3 regions of the Paenibacillus sp. GP183 genome follow, and region 2 is predicted to be linked to each of the others. Evidence: riboswitches for the same ligand, from Rfam matches in the RefSeq annotation. Region 2 holds a riboswitch; each other region holds the start of a gene.
What was found. Region 2 has a riboswitch for cyclic di-AMP ahead of BLV33_RS01935 (CAP domain-containing protein). Riboswitches for the same ligand answer to the same signal wherever they lie in the genome.
Positions count from the first base shown of each region.

Region 1: it holds a riboswitch for cyclic di-AMP, as region 2 does, so the genes downstream of both, BLV33_RS27610 (NfeD family protein) here and BLV33_RS01935 (CAP domain-containing protein) in region 2, are expected to answer to the same signal.
Region 3: it holds a riboswitch for cyclic di-AMP, as region 2 does, so the genes downstream of both, BLV33_RS16310 (C40 family peptidase) here and BLV33_RS01935 (CAP domain-containing protein) in region 2, are expected to answer to the same signal.

Region 1 covers NZ_FNSW01000002.1:194,920-201,842, forward strand. The annotation lists gene BLV33_RS30325 (YncE family protein) at 345-1,547, opposite strand; gene BLV33_RS27605 (hypothetical protein) at 2,209-2,661, opposite strand; cyclic di-AMP (ydaO/yuaA leader) riboswitch at 3,050-3,216, shown strand; gene BLV33_RS27610 (NfeD family protein) at 3,418-3,969, shown strand; gene BLV33_RS27615 (flotillin family protein) at 3,994-5,040, shown strand; gene BLV33_RS27620 (flotillin domain-containing protein) at 4,971-5,450, shown strand; gene BLV33_RS27625 (hypothetical protein) at 5,642-5,947, shown strand; gene BLV33_RS27630 (YmaF family protein) at 6,387-6,725, shown strand; gene BLV33_RS27635 (hypothetical protein) at 6,917-6,923, opposite strand, start outside.
Region 2 covers NZ_FNSW01000001.1:391,517-398,439, forward strand. The annotation lists gene BLV33_RS01905 (permease) at 1-582, opposite strand, end outside; gene BLV33_RS01910 (metallophosphoesterase family protein) at 660-1,493, opposite strand; gene BLV33_RS01915 (hypothetical protein) at 1,614-1,982, shown strand; gene BLV33_RS01920 (hypothetical protein) at 2,251-2,664, shown strand; gene BLV33_RS01925 (pentapeptide repeat-containing protein) at 2,681-3,286, opposite strand; gene BLV33_RS01930 (hypothetical protein) at 3,289-3,492, opposite strand; gene BLV33_RS01935 (CAP domain-containing protein) at 3,670-4,332, opposite strand; cyclic di-AMP (ydaO/yuaA leader) riboswitch at 4,340-4,477, opposite strand; gene BLV33_RS01940 (hypothetical protein) at 4,654-4,884, opposite strand; gene BLV33_RS01945 (class I SAM-dependent methyltransferase) at 5,042-5,758, shown strand; gene BLV33_RS30560 (nucleotidyltransferase domain-containing protein) at 5,785-5,907, shown strand; gene BLV33_RS29775 (MmcQ/YjbR family DNA-binding protein) at 6,106-6,669, shown strand; gene BLV33_RS01955 (GNAT family N-acetyltransferase) at 6,696-6,923, shown strand, end outside.
Region 3 covers NZ_FNSW01000001.1:3,301,054-3,307,976, reverse strand. The annotation lists gene BLV33_RS16335 (SRPBCC family protein) at 1-43, shown strand, start outside; gene BLV33_RS16330 (exodeoxyribonuclease III) at 90-863, opposite strand; gene BLV33_RS16325 (hypothetical protein) at 1,024-1,401, shown strand; gene BLV33_RS16320 (SRPBCC family protein) at 1,430-1,855, shown strand; gene BLV33_RS16315 (ArsR/SmtB family transcription factor) at 1,857-2,183, shown strand; gene BLV33_RS16310 (C40 family peptidase) at 2,419-2,892, opposite strand; cyclic di-AMP (ydaO/yuaA leader) riboswitch at 2,893-3,033, opposite strand; gene BLV33_RS16305 (hypothetical protein) at 3,202-4,023, opposite strand; gene BLV33_RS16300 (M1 family metallopeptidase) at 4,194-6,191, opposite strand; gene BLV33_RS16295 (YwhD family protein) at 6,369-6,860, shown strand.

The sequences.
Region 1 (6,923 bases), on a different contig from region 2:
CTTTTTTTGGAACGATGAGATCTTTCTATGCATTATTCTTATTTGTTCATAAAATGTCTAATAGTGATAAAACGAAAGAGGAACATTTGTGATACATGCTCCTCTACCTTAACATTTTAAATTGGCAACACTAATTCAAATGCAATCCAGCTCTCCATAAAAATGCACCCCTTTATACAGATCGCTATTGAGTGATGTTTTCTCAATGTCTATTTTAAGGGGTACACATCTCGAAGCCAGTGGTGAAATCATATTATTGGTAAATATCTATAATAATTAGCGATGGTAATACCTTTGGCGTATTCTCTGGTTTTGCCGCAAAAATAATTATGCATTGTTAGAGACTAGTCTTCAATCGGTTGGCCGGAAGCTTTCCGAAATTCATTGGCCAGCCGATGAAACCCGGCTTTTACCACATCATCATCTGTGGCTTTATAAGCTGCTTGCAATAATGCAATTCCTTTATTGGCGTCATCGGGCGAAAGCACATATGCTGGAAAAGTTTTTTCAATCTTAATTACAGCCACTTTATTGAGGAGTGGTTCAAAGGCATAGATCGTATTCGTATCAGGCATAATGTCTAATGTATGTGAGCCACCTTTTTTGCCGCCAACATACAAGTCAGGTAACCTTCGCATAGCATCCATATCAATGACCTCTGCCAACCCGGTAGATGATTCCGCAGCGAACAAAATACGATTTTTAAGATCAACCGTTATTTGGTCTTGTCCTGCAGTAGCATCAAACTTGGCAACTATGTTACCCGACGTTGCATCCACTGCAAACATCTGCTTGCCTTTTGTAGCGATCCAAAGGATTTTTTTAACTGAATCAAAATACAAACCTCTTAAAGGTTCTTTTTCTGGCAAGTCATATGTAAACATTTTGCCAATTGTATGTGTTTTTGGGTTAATGACTAAGACATTGTTATCCTCTGGTTGGTATAGCGTATTCGTCTCTGGTACATAAACTCCCAGATCTGGACCTACTTTGGGGGAATCTTTCAAATTCATGGTGGCTATAACTGAAAATGGACTTTGAGCCGAAATGAATGACATCGTATTACTCCCATTGTTGACTACAGCAACAGCATTTTCTTTAGAAATGTAATTTATGCTGTCCGGTGCTTTGCCTCCCGTAGGGACTTTCTTAACGATTGACCAATCTTTTTTCGATATGACTACAACAGCTTCGTCTTTCTCTGACGCAACAAAGATATAATCAGAATTATACGTCAAACCATTACCTACATTTACACCGTACACGGTTGCAGCCACTGTATTCGTGTCCGTATCAATCACAATAACGTTGTTGTTTCCTTTTTGGGAAAGGTAAACTTTGTGGAGTAAGGGATCAGCCGCCACAACATCTCCTGCACCTGGTTTTCCAGGTAAATCGATTGTTGTCACTAAGTTAAATTGAACGTCTGAAGCGGCTGATGCCACCGTAGGCACTAAAGCGATTCCCAGACAACAGAGAACCATTGAAGTTTGCTGAAAACGTTTGAATAAACTGTTTGAACTACCTCTACCCATAATTCCACTCATTCTCCACATACTCATTAGATCACCTCAACATTTAATTTTACTTACTTTGAAATAATTTCAAAATATGGCTATACTCAGGTTGACATATCAATCAGAACATAATGTTTGATATAATCGATACAAACGTATGTTTGGAGTGATTCACATGGCCATTAAAATACAATTCCAATGAAGTATGTTTATCTTGAAATTCCAAGGCATTCATTATTTCGTTATTAAGACTTACAAAGCAAGTTACCAATTTTCGGAAGTTAAAAGTGAGGGTCCACCGACGGAGAGCATTACTCTTCGAGCAGAGCAAATGGAATTTGAGTACACAGACATGAAGCCGGAACGACGGGAACAACCAATAAAATCAATATTGATCAGACGAAATACATTGCGAATTAATTCTGCGCTCTGATGTCAGGGAAGGGTAACCTTCAGGCCACTTCTTTTGGTATAAGAAATCAACTCCCTTCATAATGATACGTATTGTATCATACACCTCCTTTAAGAGCAATCTTTTTCACGACCAGAATTTTGTAAAGATGACTTATCTAATGTTATTGAAGTAACTATCCTGCCCGTTCGTCAACAAACGAAAAAGGAGCTGCCACGTAGCAAGCTCCTCAGCTATAGTTCTTCGTTAGTTGAATGATTCAATATGAAAGTAACTGTTTTAATCGCTTGTCTTACCATTAATATTCCAATAACCACCCGTTAATTTTGCATCCATAACTGGGAAAGATGTGCCAGCGACAACATTCCCACCCGCTAGGTGCACATAAACTTCCGTTTTTCCTTTGGCTTTCGTGTTACCACTTTTGTAATTATCCAAAGGGTGGTTTTTAACTATAAATTTTTCTACTTCCACTGTTTTTCCATATACATTTTCAGGGTTGTTTCCTGGGAGTGTCCAGTACATTGAATAAGGCAATGTTTTGACTAAATCTTTTGTTAGAACGTAAGTCCAAACAGAACCTTCATACGATAAAACTTTGTAACCTTCATTTTCTATATATGTCTTTGCGGTTTTTGCATTTTCCGTAAATTGCTGGTTTTCAGTGGCTCTACACCCAAATAAAAATGTAGTTATTATTAAGAAAGTTAAAAACAAAGCCGTTTTTCTCAAAGAAACCCTCCTTCAAATTATTATTTAATCCAATTTTAATGTGTTACTTGATTTTCTTATTCCCCTTGGTGTTCTCACGTTCTTTACCCTAAGTAACGAAAGCTCGCTAACTAATGTTGCAGTGGAACTATACTGCCCGTTAGCGTAGCAGGCTACCGTGATTAAATTTGCGGTAGCCTGCTGTGGTATTTTTATTGAGCTATCGATCCCCTATAGTTCAATCATAAAATATAGAGAATTCCTGATAAAACTCTAGATAGTGAAAGAAAAACAGTGTTGTATGCGCCTTCACTTTAACTATTATCTTTATATTGTCATCAATTCATTTAACATCCGATTTTACATTATTTACAAGTAGGAGTATTATTCAATTCATCAATTAAATACTGTTCCTAAATCGCTGAATCCTGATAAGGAACGGGGGAACCATTGACGATAACTTTTGGTTATCGTATGGGGTGAATCCATCAAGCAGATATTTATTTGCCTGGTGGTAGGGCAATCTCGTTGCCCTAATCCGTCAGCTAACCTCGTAAGCGTTGAATGAGAGAGGATGACCGCCATGATCAACTATCATTCACCACGGAGAGCCATGTGCTTCTGTGGTTTTTTTAATGCTAGATGCCAAATAATCGGATTCATAATCAAGACATTGGGATGGTCATGATTATTGGTTTGATTGAATTGCAGTACCATATGTTAAGTCAGAATCATTTCGCAACAGAACGTACCGTCTAACGAAAAGAGAGGTGATATATGTTTATGCTTACCTTGTATATCATAAGTTTTTGGGTAGGGCTGATTCTCACCTTGATTACAAGCTTTTTTGGGGGACACGGTGGCCATCATTTGAATGTCCATTTGGGTAACCACTCTACTGATTTTCATGCAGGTCACTCGCCGCTCAATCTTTCAACCATTCTTGCATTCCTTACTGGGTTCGGAGGAATGGGTTATATCCTTCTCAATAATAGTTTTATCGGCGGAATACTAATTATTTTCATCGCCACTATCACCGGTTTTATTATTGCTGCATTATTGTTCATTTTCTTATCTAAAGTATTATTGCGCGATGAGAGTGTGATGAAGGAAATGGATTACCAACTTGCCGGAACACTAGGTACGATAAGTATTCCAGTTCAAATAGAAAGCATTGGTGAAATGAAATTTATTTTAAATGGAACGACACGCTCTATTGGTGTGAAGGAACAAGATGGACAGATAATCCCTAAAGGTACAAAAGTGGTTATTTTGAAAATTGAAAAAGGGATTGCAGTAGTTTCTAAGTTTGAGAACAATGAATTCTAACTCCAAAAAAGAGGTGCATGTACTATGGTTGTTATTTATATTATCGGTGCCATTGTAGTTGTCGTTTTATTGCTCTTATCCAGTATGATTAATGCCTATAAAAAAGTCCCTCCAAACCAAGCGTTAATCGTCTATGGTCTTGGGGGGAAACGAGTTATACAGGGTGGAGGCCTGTTTGTAATGCCCGGTTTACAAAACTCTAAAACAATATCAATGATGCTTATGAGTTTTGATGTAGTTCCACAACAATCGATGTTCTCCAAACAAGGTATTGCACTCAATATTGAAGCAGTTGCACAGATCAAAATCAAAAGTGATCCTACAGCAATCCTCACTGCAAGTGAGCAGTTTCTGGACAGACCCGATACTGAGCGAGAAAATATCATCTTGCACTCCATAGAAGGGCACCTTCGTGGTATTGTGGGACAATTGGAGGTTTCCTCAATATTGAAAAACCCTGAGGAAATTAACAGTAAAATGCGTCAGACGTGTTCGGAGGATTTAGATAAAATGGGGTTGGAAGTCGTAAGCTTCACTATTAAGAGGGTAATGGATAAACTTGGGTATATAGATAATTTAGGGGTTCCAGAAATTGAAAGAGTTAAGAAAGAAGCCGCTATATCACGTACCCAGAATGAGAGGGACGTTGCAATTAACAAAGCTGAAGCAGATAAAGCAGCAGCCATTGCACAAGCTAGCGCACACCAAGAACGAATTGAAGCTGAATCTGCTTCAAAAACCAAAGAATCCGAACATCAGAAAGAGCTTGAAGTGAAGCAAGCTGAATTCAAGTTGGAAGTAGAAGCAAAGCGGGCACAAGCGGACCTTGCGTATGAGTTGCAGCAATCCAAGCTACAACAGCAAATTATCACTGAGAAAGTCCGCATTAATCAATTAGAAGCTGAAGCAAATGCCAAGGTACGTGATGCTGAGATTGAGTTGAAGGAAAAAGAATTACAGGCAACCATAATTAAACCTGAGAAGCAGATAAACAGGCTGCTGTGCTTCGTGCAGAAGGTGATAAAGCACAAGCTATTCTTCAAGCGGAAGCAGAAGCAGAAACCACAATAAAACGTGGAGACGCGGATGCATTAGCAACGCTCGCCAAAGGTAAAGCTGAAGCAGAGGTCATTAAGATGGCTGGTCTTTCTGAAGCGGAAGCATTAGAGAAAAAAGCTGAGGCTTACAAGGAATATACACAACAAGCATTAGTCGTCGAAATGCTGAGGATCTTACCTGAGCTTGCAGAACGCATTGCACAGCCACTAACTAATGTGGACAAAATTACCGTTATCTCGCAGGATGGTGCAACTTCCGGTATAAATAAAATCACTTCGGACATCACAAAAATGATGTCCTCAGTTCCAGAGTTGACTCAAACATTAACAGGCTATCCGCTAATGGATATTATCAAAAACGTACTTCACCCATCGAACAAAGAACCGGTTGAAGTCATGAAAATTGAGTCAGTGAAAAACTAATAATTGAAAAATAGGGGTGTGCTTCTCAAGTTTGCAAGGAACCGCATTACAGCATCTCCATCATCTCGCGTTTTATTTCGAGAAGTACAAAAATGGCTTTAAAAAGAAGGATTTTTTTATGATAGGAAGAATTTAACTATCAACGGCGTTAACACTTCTAACAAAAAATAACTTTAGCGAAGGGCAAGTGATTGAGCCATGATCAAACAACGATTGAAATATTGGAGATAGAAATTCCCGATAAAAACAAAGATATCGTACTTTATACCAAACACGTGATCAAATCGCTGGATGAATTTGAGGAACATCACCGAAAGCTAGTAGCGGCTCAAGCCATTGCTGGTATCAAGCCAATAGGTGATCAGGAAGTGGCGTTCTACGAAACCGTGAGACAGATGAAAGAGCAAATCATCTCAACGCTAGAGCAAACCATCGACGATCTCAAACACAAGGGCGACAAGTATTACGAGAAACAATTTCCGGACGGAGTTGAATAAATAGCGCATTCCCTATTGGTTCAGAAAGATCTTCTTTCATGAAATCGTCGGGCATTTTTTCGACCATATTTAAACAACTTTATATATCCTAACTGAACAGGAGCTACGTTGGCGCAGCTCCTGTTTTGCACATGGTGTTTTGTGTACATGTCCTTTATTGAGCTATCGTTTTCCGTTAGCTTAACAAACTAACGATTAAATAGGCGGCTGACCGTGGCGTCGTGATAGGTGTTTCCCATACCTGACGGACATACACATTTCATACGCTGTACGACTGGTGATGCAATACCGATTCAGGATGCGGCCATTATCATTTTTTTTAGGGGTTTAAGACGGTTAACGGGAGTTACCCGCACGCAACGCTTATCAGGGAAGAACCGGTGACGAGGACATGTAAATCGGAATATAATAGGCACAAAAGTGATTAGGCGGGTGTTGAATAATGGCGGTTACCAAAGATACTTTTGTGCCTGGTTTTGTTCCGGAGCATAATCATGGGTCAGTTGATTACACTTCCGTTGCCCAAGGACACGTTCACCAATGTTTGGATGTAACCTCCCCACCTATTCTGACGGCTGACGGAGGACATATTCATTTCACGGAAGGTTACGTAATGTTTGAAAATGGACACAAGCACTATTACAAAGCACATTCTGGACCCGCGATTCCGGTTGGGAACGGTATGCATGTCCATTACTATGATTTTTACACTACAACAGATGATGGCCATAATCATCATGTCCAGGGAGTGGATATGCCAGCGCCGGGAACCAAGTAAATTACCAAAAATGTTTAATACCGTTGTTAATGGGCTTTACCCAAGCATAAAGCCCCTTGTCCTCCCAAAGAATATCCCTGCTCAAAAAAAGTGTCTGTTAGCACAGCAGGCTACCGTGATTATTGTCGGTGGCCTGCTGTATCTTGTTATTGATCTATCGTTTCCGTTAGTTCAATCATTCAATAACTGTTTTAATCT
Region 2 (6,923 bases):
ATGGTGGCTGTGAGGTTCAATGCGGTTCGACTTATTTTGGCGCAGCGGATTCTTTTTCACATAACGATATAAAATCAATCCGATCGCAAAAGCGACAGCAAAGGCCAAACCCATCCGGGAATAGGCGATTTCCGGGCGGGAACGAAACGCAAGAAACGTGGATGCATAGACAATGGGGTTAATGATCGGGCCGGTACAGATAAAGACAATGGCGATGTAAACAGGCATGCCCTTCATAATCAGGCGCCGAACTACCGGAATCATGCCGCATTCGCACATGGGGAAAATAATGCCCATCACGCAAGCGAACAAAATGCCGAGGATTGGGTTTTTGGGAATGATGCGGCTGATCGTTTGCTCGGAAACAAACACCTGAAGCAGCGAAGAGAGGATCACACCGAGCAGGATAAAAGGGATGGCTTCGAGCAGTATGCTGATGAACATCGTTTTAAAAGAATGCAAATAGTCCGAGCTCGCGATGGAAAATTGCGGCAAACCTTTATCGACCAGGATAAAAAATACAAGCAGAAAACAAACAGCGGCTATGAAATTGAGTCCAAAACGGTATATACGAATAGGCATGAGCAGGTTCTCCCAATGGTTAATCATAACAATTATATCGTATGAATTTAGGCAGGTATATAGGACAACTTTCGTCTTTATGACTTCGGCGGAATCCTGATTTGCACAGCTCTCTCGGACTGACCGTCGTTTTCCTGGGGATAGCCAAGAGAGGCATTGACGAAGCGGCAGTCGTGATTCACATAATCCATCCGCCGATGCATATGCCCAAAGCACCAAATCTTTTTGGAGATCAATGGAAAGAATGGGGCTCCGTCAAAATAATAATAGCTCGTAGCTTTGCTCAGCTTGCCCACTTGCGGAGACCTGCTCCAATCGGGTGAGAAGTGAGTGATAATCACATCTGAATAGGGCAGTATTCGAGCGAGCTTTCTTTTTTCTTCATAGAACATCTCTTTGGTGTCGCGAGGCTTTCCGCGCGTTAATTTAGCATCATTGGAAACGGATTTCCAATGCTCATAAATCTCGGGATAATTCGAATTTAAAATTTGGATGGCATACTGAAAATCGTACCACATGCCGCAGCCGCCATAATGAGTTCCGTCAATCGTCACCACATCTCCATCCAGAAAGAGAACGTTCGGGAGATATTTGATCCTTTTTTTCATATCATCCAGCCTGTTCATGGAATTAAAACCAAACTTATATCGAATCGATGGAGTCAGCATGTAGTAATCGTGATTGCCGGCTACCAGCAGGATGTAAGTGTAATGCTCCTTAAGCGCCTTCAACAGCTTGTAATTTTGCTTGTTATCATGACCGATATCTCCAGCGATGATCAAGACGGCAGAAGGCTGGGGAGGCAGAATCTTTTGAATAAACTCTTCCAGGCTCTTCTTTTTGAAGGCATTCCAACCGGGAGTCACCCAAAAGTCAAGATGGATATCCGAAATCAGATCAAAACTGGACATGGTTCCTCCCGAATTTGTTTTTTTAAAAAAAGCGATGTCTGCTGTGTAAAATTTCTAGTTAATGGGTAATGAACGTATAAGAGACTTTGTACTGCCATTCTTGCAAAGGAGGGGAAACGGATGACTAGACCTGTTCAAGCTTATTTTAACACGGAAAGTGAAGCTGAGGATGCAAAAATTTTACTGCAAACCCTTGCAGCCGATATGCTGGAGGTTGGTGAAACGGGTGATGAACATCTAAACGGAGTACGGTTCATTGCGCCTTTTACCGTTGCACAGGGGACCTTGGGAGGGTCTGGCGCTATAAATACGGGTGCTGGAGCCGCCATCACGAATACGACACCGATCGTGGGGGATCTCGATACCAACAAGCGAGAGAACCTAAACGACTTGAGATATGTACTTTCCGGTAAAGTCCGAGACGAAGATTTCGATGAAGCCGTAACCATGATTCAACGCAACAATGGCCATGTAATGGCATTGGATTAATTTGCATGAATGTAATGACATTACATGACGATGGCGGTGTTGAGGGTGCCTTTTAACGTCCAGGATTGGGAAAGGGTAAATAGCTATACTTATCGAAACAAGAGTACCAGACTGTGCAAAAGTAAGGTGACCTTCAGTTTGGAGGAGCAGTACAAGCTGGAGATCCGCGACTTCATATTAATCAAAAGCGGAGCCCTATTGATCAAGAAACTCTTAAACCAAAAGGAATGATCAAAGACAAAAGACGCCTCATTAGAAGCGCCTTTGTTTGGTTGGAACGATTATTCACGCGGCTGATGTCCATAAGGCACATGATGGCCATGCATTGGATAATATTGATGATGATATTGCCAAGGTTGATGAAGCATCCATGGGTTGTAGCCTTGCTGCCAGGGTTGCAACCCAAAAGAATGGTATCCTGGGTGACCGCCAAATTGGCCAAATTGGCCATACTGCCCATAGTGTCCATAAGGAGTATAATGACCATACTGGCCGTGACCGTACGGGACTTGGCCATGAAAACCTGGTTGCATATGCATCGGCTGAGCAGCCCGAAACACATCAAAAGCAGTTTCTGTTTCCTCAATTGGTGGATTTTCTTGCGACATCGGTATATTTCTCCTCTCTTCTGAAAGCCTACTATAGGCTATGCATGAAGAAGAAAGAAGGGCACCTGTCTTGAGAAAATGGGCTCTAGCCTATTCGACCTTTGCTCCAAACGATCTCGCCAAAAGGACAGCTTGTGTGATGTCCAGTCGTGCGCCTTTAATGTCCAGAGCTTTAAAATCAATGCCATCAAGCAGGGCTCCGCGCAAATCCGCGCCTTGCAGCTTCACTTTGGCCATCTGCGCACGTGTGAGGTCAGAAGATCTTAAGTCTGTTTTTTCCAGGTTGCATTCATATAAGTCAGCCTCTATCAGGCGTATGCCGCGCAAATCCTGTTTTGATAAATTGGCATACCTTAGGTTGGTATAAGACCAATCTCCGCCACGGATCGTAATACCGTCCAATTGGGCTTTTGTGAAATCAGAGCCTACCATTTTACATTCGTCAAATTTGGCGACAAACAGGTTCGCCTCTTGAAATTGGCAATTGGTAAAGGCCGAACCCGTATGAATGGAAGCATTAAACATCGCTCCCGTAAAATCACATTCGATGAAGCTGCATCCCTTTGTCGTGACTTCTTCCAAGTGAGTTCCACGAAACAGGCATTTTACAAACGTACAGCCAAGCAGCTCACCATCTCTTTGATCTGCTTGGCTGAAGTCGACTTCTTCGTAGGTTTGGTCCGTGTACTGGAACACGTCTAAAATCCTATTTTATGGGAAACAGGTTTGTTTTCACTGTTTAACACAATGTTTCTAATCGAAGAAACAGGAATGATATGACTCTCGATTGAGGTTGTGTAGGTCAGGAACTTATCATCAGCCTCTTTAATCGTACCTCTGCTTACAAGTTGGCCGTCAATGAAATAAATAGTGGCTTCTTTACCATTGAGATAGCTTAACATAGATAGGATCATCCTTTCTTTGATTCAATTTCTATTGATTTCGATTATACGCACTCATTCATACGTTGTCCATCACGGGAAAAAGTGATGATTGCCGAAAAGGTTTCACGACAAATCAAACAGACTGCCGATTTCTCGACAGCCTGTTCGCTTCCAGCCTGAAAAGGCTTGTCCTATTTATTTCGTGAATTCCTGTACCCATTCGCCATTGTAATAAGCAACACCAATTTTAGCGAAATTCGGACTTAAAATGTTTTGACGATGTCCTGCGCTGTTCATCCAGGCAGTCATAACTTCCTGCGGTGTTCTTTGACCCATGGCAATATTCTCGCCAGCATAGCTATATTTAATGCCAAATGCTGTCATCATGGCAAAGGGAGAGCCGTAGGTAGGGGATGTATGGCTGAAATAATTGTTGTTGTACATATCTTTGGCTTTTGCCAAAGCCATCGACGACAATGCGCTGTCGCTAGATAAAGCACTGAGTCCTGCATTGGCACGCTCTTTGTTAACCAAGGAAACAACTTGATTCGCATATGAGGAAACAGATATGGTACTGCCCGTTGACTTCGGTGTGGTACTGCCCGTAGACTTCGGAGGGCTTGGAGGGGAATAGCTTGCTCCAGGGATGTTTAGAACCAATCCCGGCCAAATGTTATTCGGGTTGGATATCTGCGGATTAGCTTTAATAAGACTGCTTAAGCTAATTCCATTGCGATTGGCAATGAGCGACATGGTATCACTGCTTTTTACCGTATACGAGGCAGCAGAAGCGGCTCCGGCTCCGATGATCGTACTTAGTGCAAGAATACCGGTTAAAACGGACTTTCTGAAACGCATTGAATCCATCCTCTCTTTTTTGCGGCCTGCGAGGTTAGCTGACGGGTTCGGGTCAAAGAGCAATCGCCCGGCCATGGATCATGGCTTCACCCCAAACAACAATGGGTTCCCCGCGCATCATATGAAGCTTCGGCCTCTTAGTTGATATTTCTCATAGATCATGAGATTACTAATTTTAACATGGTCTGCCTATTTATGTCTTTGTACTAATTTTACCAATTTATTGGGCCAATTTGGACTGGACAACGTCAAAAAAAACTGCTCTTGTAGGTTCAAGCAGTTCTAAAGACTCTATTTTGCTATATTTTGTTGCAAAGGTGGTTATACAAATAGGTTAATATGGTTTCCAAGATGATCATGGACACTTGTTTCCATAAGCACGATTTGAGTCACGCTGTAGTATTTCCAGGATGATTTATTTTTGCTGGTTTCATCCGTATGACGATGGGATTGTTCCTTTTTATCCGAGTCGTATTTATTAACGGATTGAGGAGCAGTTACAGGTTCCACCACAGTTATGGGTTCCAATTTATAAGAATTTCTAATTTCCATAATGCTGCCTCCTCGTAATTGCAATAAATATATACTTATTATATAACCCTGTGGTTGATGTCTGAAACAGTAAACTGAAGAACGCGGCGAAAGGTATTTGGCTTTGCAATCGAGAATAAAGAATTAGAGAATGATTTAAAAATTGGAGGTTGTTTAATTGTTAAGAGACGATGATATTTATGAATACATTTCAACAAAATACGATTTACTCGTATCCAAGGAAGACTATTTAAATAACATATCTACAACAATATTTGAGATTGCTGATTTCAACAATAAAGACGTTGCCGATATCGGTGCTGGAACCGGAAGATTAACTTGTATGGTGGCTTCTCAATCTAAAAGCATGGTGGCAGTTGATTTTGCTGCAGACATGCTTAAGGTAACGGCAAACAAATTATCTCAAAGAGGATTAACCAATTGGAAAACGTCGGTTTCTGATTTAAGACAACTCCCGCTTGAAGATCAAAGTATAGACATTGTCATGGCAGGATGGAGTATTTGTTATTTGTGCAGTTCCAATCATCAAGAATGGAAAGAAAATTTACATCTCATCATGAAAGAAATCCATAGAGTTTTAAGACCGAACGGGACAATCATCATTTTAGAAACCTTAGGCACTGGAAATGAAGAACCGACACCGCCTGATTTTTTGAATCAATATTATGAGACGCTTAGAGATACATATAAATTTAACCATAAGGCAATTAGGACAGATTATCACTTTGACTCCGTCCAACAAGCCGCGGAATTATGTCGTGAATTTTTTGGAGATTGGTTAGGAGATCGGATTGTTAAAGAACAATCAAGCATTGTACCGGAGTGTACAGGTGTTTGGTGGCGGATTCAGGAAGGTGACTTATCATTAATATAGCAGAACTCAACCATATTGAGTTGTTAATGAAATCATTTAATAGACCGTGGTTTATCGCTGGCGGATGGACTATTGATTTAGCCATAGGTGAATTGACAAGAGCACATAAGGACATGGATATTTGCATTTTCAGAGAGGACCTTGATTAAGCAATTGCTTTTTTTGGGGAATGGGATATTAAAGTTGCAATCCCGGGTGAACATCGATTAGAGCCCTTCCAGACATTAAGTGATGTTGATCTGCCAAGATATTGTTTGCATTTATTCAGAGGGAACGATTTTCTGGAAATACTGGCAACCGAACAAATTGCTAACGAAGTAATATTTAGAAAGAATAGAAATATCAGAATGAACATCCATGATTTTTCAAAGGGGAAACCCTCAAGACCATATGTAAATCCGGCTTGGCAATTACTATTTAAAAGTCTTGGAACAAGAAAAGAAGATGAGCATGATTTTAAGGTGTACTTGGATCGAGTAAATGATGAACAATCAAAGAAATGGTTACTGGAAAGTATGATTGAAGTTAACGGAAATAAGAGCTGGATAGAAGCATTGAGGAGGGTTGTTCCCATGATTACTATTGATAAAGTACGGCAATATGCATTGTCCTTACCAGAATCAAAGGAAGTTGAGCATTGGGGCAAACCCTCATTTCGAATTAACAACAAGATTTTTGCTATCATTCAGGAAGATGGAATTACATTAACGATCAAGACAATTGGTGAAGATCGTATGATATTTACCACTATGGACTCCAAGACATACAGAATCCCGGATTCATTTACAAACTTAAATTACATGCATGTCAATCTAAACCATGTGGATCCGGAAGAATTAAAAGGATTAATTTTAAAAGCATGGAGAAGTTTAGCTCCTAAGCGACTAGTAAAGCAATATGGCGACCTTTAAATTAACCGGGAAAGAGGATGGAATCTATGTTCACTTTTGTGGTAAACAGTGAAATTGAATTAAGAATACTGGAAGTGCGGGATGCTGAAGAAGTTTTCAATCAAATAGACAAGAATCGTGAATATTTATCAATGTGGCTGCCTTGGGCTTACCATTCAAACTTCGAAGATACGAAAGCTTATATCCAATCTGAACTGAATCGATTTGCCAAGAACGGTGGCGTTACGAGCGGTATTTTTTATAAAAATAAATTT
Region 3 (6,923 bases), 2.9 Mb from region 2:
AACTTACGTAGAAACGGGTAAGACATTGAATTTTGGCTGGTAACAAGCAGGGGAGTAGAGGGCGGGTAAAAAAAGAGCTTACATGGTGTTTACACCAGTATGCTCTTTGTGTTTTCAAGATTCAAAACAACAGGGCAATGATCGCTGCCTTTGATATCGCAATCGATTTCCGCTTCAATCAACAAGGAATTTAGTCTGGAAGAAACAAGGAAATAATCAATTCTCCATCCGACATTCCGCTCTCTTACTCCTGGCATATTAGACCACCAAGAGTAGGCATCTGTCCGATCAGGGTAGAAATGTCTGAAGGTATCGGTAAACCCGGCATCCAATAATCGGGTCATTTTTTCCCGTTCCTCAGGGGTAAATCCGGAATTGTTGCGATTCGCTTTCGGATGTTTCAGGTCAATATCATTGTGGGCCACATTCAGGTCGCCGCAAATGATAACAGGTTTAAGCTCGTCCAACTGCTGAAGAAAGCTTCGAAACTGTTCCTCCCATTCCAGTCTAAACTCCAACCTCGACAGATCTCGCCTGGCGTTGGGGGTGTAGACATTTACGAGATAAAAGGAGTCGAATTCCAATGTAATGATCCTGCCCTCGGGCTCATGATCCTCTTCCATGCCGTACCTTACAGAAAGCGGCTTGATTCTGGTGAATACGGCTGTTCCGGAATAACCCTTTTTAATAGAGTAGTTCCAATACTGCTTATATTCTCCGTGCTGCTCCAGATTAATTTGGCCTTCTTGCAGCTTCGTCTCTTGAATACAGAATATATCCGCTCCCGCTTCTTTGAAATAATCGTTAAATCCTTTGTTCACACACGCTCTTAAACCATTCACATTCCAGGATACCAGCTTCATTATGATTAATCTCCTTGCTGAATTATAGTAGCTTTTTTAATAGTTTATCATAGATTAGAGCATTCAAAATATTTAAGATGAGAGATTGACACGAAACCAGATGGTGTCATATAATCAAAGGCGAAACCAAAAGGTTTCACATCAGGAGGTGCTTAACCGCATGGAAGATTTGCTGAAAAAACTGCGTTACAAAGAAGGACGAGCAATCGTACTGGGTGCGCCTGCAGGGTATCTCCTTGGAATTGAAACGGGTGAAACGCTGGAAGGAAAGTATGAGTTTATTCAGCTATTTGTGAATAATGCCCGGGAAGCCGAGGAAATGATGTTGAAAGCCATTCCTTTTTTAAACGAAGATGCGCTGTTTTGGATCACTTATCCGAAGCAAAGCGGTAAATTCAAACCGGATATTAACCGGGATAGTTTAGCGGAATTGGTGCAAAATAAAACGCCTTACCGGCCTGTCAGTAATATAGCTGTCGATGATATGTGGTCCGCCTTGCGTTTTCGCCCTAAGGATAAAGTGAAGACAGCGAAATAAAAAAACTATAAAAATTGGAGTGAATAAGATGGAAAATAGCAACCAGAGCACAATATCGGATATCCGCCAGACGCTGGTGCTCAATGCTCCTATTCAGAAGGTATGGAACGCGGTTGCGACCTCTGAAGGGATTGCCGCATGGTTTATGCCGAATGATTTTCAACCTGTAGCCGGATTTGAATTTCATTTGAATGCGGGTCCATTTGGCAATTCTCCCTGCAAAGTAACTGTAATTGATCCTCCGAATCGGCTTTCTTTTGAATGGGGTAAGGATTGGTCGCTTACTTTCGAATTAACGGAGTTGGACGGCAAAACGGAGTTTACCTTTATTCATTCCGGCTGGGATACCGACAAGCTCACCGAATTCGGAGAAACGCATCAGCTTGTCCGCGAGAGAATGTTCCAAGGCTGGATAGGGCTACAAAAAAAGCTGGCCGCTTACGTTGAGGCTTGAGATGGCTGCCACAGCACCCAAACCCGATGTCTTTCAGGCCATCGCCGATCAAACGCGCCGCAGTCTGCTGAGACTGCTTGTTGACCAAGAAATGCCGGTTACGGCTATTACCGGCCACTTTCCGATGACTCGCACGGCTGTGTCCAAACATCTGCGTATTCTGTCGGATGCGGGGCTCGTCAAAAGCAGAAAAGTCGGTCGCGAGACGCGCTACCGCCTGCAGCCGGAGCCGCTGCTCGAGCTGAAGAAGTGGCTCGATTATTACGAGCGATTCTGGGAAAATAAAATGGCAGCGCTGCAGCGCTATGTCGAATCCGATGAGGAATGATCAACCATACCACATATATTGATAGCTTTCTATTTTTTCATTCGCTTAAACTGTTCCTCTATTAGATTAAGACGCTGAAGAGTTAGCTTTCCCGGTTCTGATGACTACAAAATTCGCTGAATTACAACAATTTATTCAACTCATTATATTCTTCGAAAGAATAAAGCCTCCTCACGCCGCTTAATATCAAGCTGGGACCATGAGAAGGCTTTATTCATGTGTTATCAGGTGTTTATTACTGGGATTCAGCTGTTAGTTGATTGTATGTATCGTCGCTCATAATACGGACGGCTGTTACATACCGCTTAGCGTAATAGGACTCACTAAGCTTGTTCTTTGTAACACCATGGTCAGTAGCGGAATGAATAAAAACTCCATCTCCAAGGTAGATGCCTACATGGGAAATACCTCTGCCGTCGGTGTTGAAGAATACAAGGTCGCCGGCACGAAGATCTGACTTCGCTACCTTGCTGCCTTCATAGCTTTGTGCTTTAGATGAGTGAGGAAGATCGATGCCCAATTGATCGAAGACATAAGAGGTAAAACCGGAGCAATCAAAACCTTTTTTCGTGGTGCCTGCCCATTTGTAGGGGGTTCCGATTAAATCCTCTGCCGTTTTTTCAAGCTTCGATTGTGCAAATGCGCTTCCAACGCCCAAACTCAAAAACAAAACTAAGCTCAAACCAAGAACAATAATCTTCTTCAACAGTTGAACTCCTTCCGGTGCCTACGAGGTTAGCTGAAGGGTTCGGTTGAAGGTTTCCCTATGATCCCTGTATTGCGAGATCAATTCACCCAGAGTGGTTCCCCCGTTTCCCGATTTTTGTCGAGAACTCGGCAAATTATGTAGTTTTTTAGTGCTAGATCCACATATTCTCGGTTTGAAACACTTTATCCTCCCCAAACAACGGATTTTTTTAAAAATATGAAATAAAGTTCACAATTTTGTCACAAAAAAAGCTCCCTTAGCTAAGGGAGCTGGTCAAAAATTTATTGAAAATAGATCAAATCAGCCTGATTATTGCATGTTATTCTTGGAGGACCAAAGCTGGAATTGAGCAGATAGGCTCCAAATTTGTAGAAACATGTTGCAAAATGGATAAAGCTGATAAATCAGGAGAGCGATAAATCCAGTCCATATGTAGGCTGCTGTCATAACCGTACCAGTCAAAAGTCCCGAGAAAATAAGCAATATGATTCCGATCATAAGAATCAGTCCTCCATGGCGCAGCAAAATCGAAAATGAGGACAGAAGCGGGACTCGGCTTACTTGCGTAAACTGGATATAAGTAAAGCAAAGCCGCAGCAAATAGCTATAAAAAAGGTATGCGATCAGCCATGGCATTATAGCCGTAAGAGCGGAAACGTATGAGCTTTGCGTGGACCAGGATGTCTGGAATTTAGGCACGAGCCAAAAGAGCGGCGTTAATGTCAGGCTGATTTGCACGATATAAGCGAGAAAGAAGCGAAGGGACAGCTCACGGATACCTTTTACAAAACGGTAACCGGCGTTAAGTTCCGGATGGGCCAGAGAGTAATAAATCCCCGCATTCAGCAGCGGTGTGACGAGCATTCGAAGCACAAACAGGGAAGCCAGCCACCATATGTAAGGTTGTATCAGATCTGTTTTGAACAGCTGAAACTGGCTCTCTGCCAAGAATAGTTTAAGCGCAAAGGCGGGCTGTTCGGCCCCGGGATAGCGGTGCATCAGCGGCAATAGGATGGATTGAATCATTTTATAGAGCAAAACTCCCCAACCGGCTTGGTAAAGAAACATAAGGATGACAGCAAATGGTTGATGGAGCGCCATGGTAAAGCCCGACTTCAAATAACGCCTCATGAGAGGTCCTCCTTAGAGTTTTGCTTTAGCAAAACTGACTTCGTAAGCATAATCTTGAGTTTTGCTTTAGCAAAACTGACTTCGTAAGCATAATCTTGAGTTTTGCTTTAGCAAAACTGACTTCGTAAGCATAATCTTGAGTTTTGCTTTAGCAAAACTGACTTCGTAATTTACCAAGCAATCCAACTGAGCAGAGTTTCCAGAAGCTGTGCAAAGCCCAGATGAAGACGTATTTTCCACTTCTCATCGACGGTTGTCTTCATATAATTGTTGATATGTTTATTTTCCAGTACCAAGGTATATGCAGGATCTATCTTTACCCAATCTACCGGAGCCCCGTGCGTAAGCTTATATTCAATACTGGCTTCTTTTCCATCCCAAACCTTGTCTAACACAGTGCCGTCGGCAAAGTGAAAATGAATGGGGACCGAAGGAGACACGCCGCCTAATCTGGTCACCAGGATAGTGCTTTCATAGGAAGGGCTGCCGCTTCCTTTCACCAGCTTCGACTTGATACTGTCAACTGCATAATCAACCATCATGCTGCCATATACATATTGATTGAAAAACTCGCTCCAATTGCTCTTGGTGACATCCTCCAGTGTCTTTTGAAAATCTGAAGAGGACGGATGCTTGAATTTCCAGCGGTTGAAGTAGGATTTCATAACACGATCCATTGTATTTGAACCTACCTGGCGTTCAATGGCCTTTAGGACAAGCTTGGCTCTCGTATACACATTATCCGCATACTCACTATGGTTCCTGTAATCCCAGGCATTAAGCTTCAACGCTTCAGGTGAGGTCATGTAGCTGGCTTCAATAGGCAGGTTGGCAATTAACCCGAAATCAGACTCCATGATTTTGTCCTCTGCATAAGTGGTGAAGCCCTCATCGAGCCATGCCTCCTCGAATTCGTTAGAAGCGACCATGCCATAAAAAAATTGATGGCCGATTTCATGTACGACAACTCGCTCCAGCTCCAGATCGGGCGTTTCCTCACTCACACCCCATGCTGTAATAAGCGTAGGATATTCCATTCCGCCGGTTCCATTGCCCCCTTCGGGAGGAACCACAATGGACAGAGTGGAATAAGGATAGCTTCCATACCATTGGCTGTAGCGGGAGAGAGCCTTTTTGGCGGCATACATATAACGGTTTTTGAGCGCATCATGCTTGGGATCCAGATACAGCTTGATTTTGACCCCTGGAACCTGCGGTGCGGAAAAGGGCTCTTCATAATATTTGAAGTGCGGCGATGCGGACCAGGCGAAGTCATGCACATCATCTGCATAAAACTGATAGGATTTCACTTTGCCATCATCGACAGGCGACTTAATCGGAAATCCGGTTGCGGCCACGGTATAGCTGGAAGGAACCTTGATCTTCACATCATAGATGCCAAAATCAGCATAGAACTCCGAATTGCCATGATATTGGTGCAGGTTCCAACCCTCTGCAGTTCGACCACGCGTTCCAACCGGTTCATAGACGGCGACTTTGGGAAACCATTGTCCGGCCATGACGAAGTCCCCGACGTAACCCATGCGTGCAAAAGCAACAGGGAGTTCAACCTTGAACTCGGTTTTGATCGTGATCTTTTCATTAGGATTAACGGCTTGGGGCAAAATGATCTTGAGCAAAGTGTGATCGTTCTGATTACCATCATCAGGCTGCACAAATTCAATCCGCCTCGTTAAATCTTGATCTTCAAGGGTTTTTACAGATAGAAGGCGCATGCTTCCATGGTTATTGCTCTGGGACTTATCCTGCCTCAGCTTGCCGCCGGATTCCTGCATAAAGGTGGTGTCTTTGGATTCAAAAGCATTGGGATACAGATGAAGGTACAGCTCTCCCACCGGAAGGGAGCCTGGATTTTTCCAAGTCAAGGTTTGCTGCCCGAGAAGCTCTTTGGAATCCGGCAAATATTGCACGTTCAAATGATATTCTACGATCCGATTGCTTAACGGCTTAGGCGCAGGAATCTCAAACAGTAGATTGGGATCTGACTGCATGTCCTGTGCGGGGGCATACGGCTTCTCGTGAAGGAGAGAAGTTCCGATCAGCGAAGCACGGTGAGGCAGCAGAGACTCCGAAAGAAGAGCGGCCCCTGCGGCAAAAAGTAAGGCGAGCGTCCAATGAAAGCTGCGGCTTTTGAATAATGGTCTCATGATTTTTCACCCCGTATTGACAAGCATCTAAAGGATGTATATGTATGCTTGTCTGGGATTATTTCTGGGAAGAAATCGAAAATCAGTTTTTTTTTCATTTTAGGTGGAAATGAGGAGAGGACATTAGTTAAAATAAAGAAGAGCTACATTATGTCCTATCTATAGGAAGGTGCCGAAATGGATTCAGATAAAAAGAAGATCGCCCTCAATATCATCAGCTCGAAGGTCAATCACAAGGGATTTGGGGCGGGAGCTATCGATCTGAGCAATGTGTCCAGCGTGATTATCGACGAGGGTGAAGCGTATCTGGATATGGGAGCGCTGCATGCGAAGAGCCGGGTGGAAAAGGGGATCAAATTTTCAGCGAACAAAGAGGATGTCCCAAATGGGCGAAAATGCTGGATCGTGTGGGTGGCCGTGGATCGTACGGAGGAAGGCTCTTACTATGCGGGAGTAACGGCTTGTGAAATGCTGGTGGATACCGAAGCCAGACGGGGATGGAAAATTCTCGCCGATCATGTCAACAAGATGGATCAAGCGATGAAACGCCGAATCGTGCTGGATGGATTGGACGAAACCGAGAAAGCGGCATTGAAAAAACAGCTCATCGATCACAATGAAGACTGGTGGAACCGCTCGGATGAAGCTCTAAAAGCTGGCCTTTCCTGAAATTATGGAGATTATGTGTCATGCATTGTGACCCTAATCGGAAGCGAGTATACTGGTCACTAG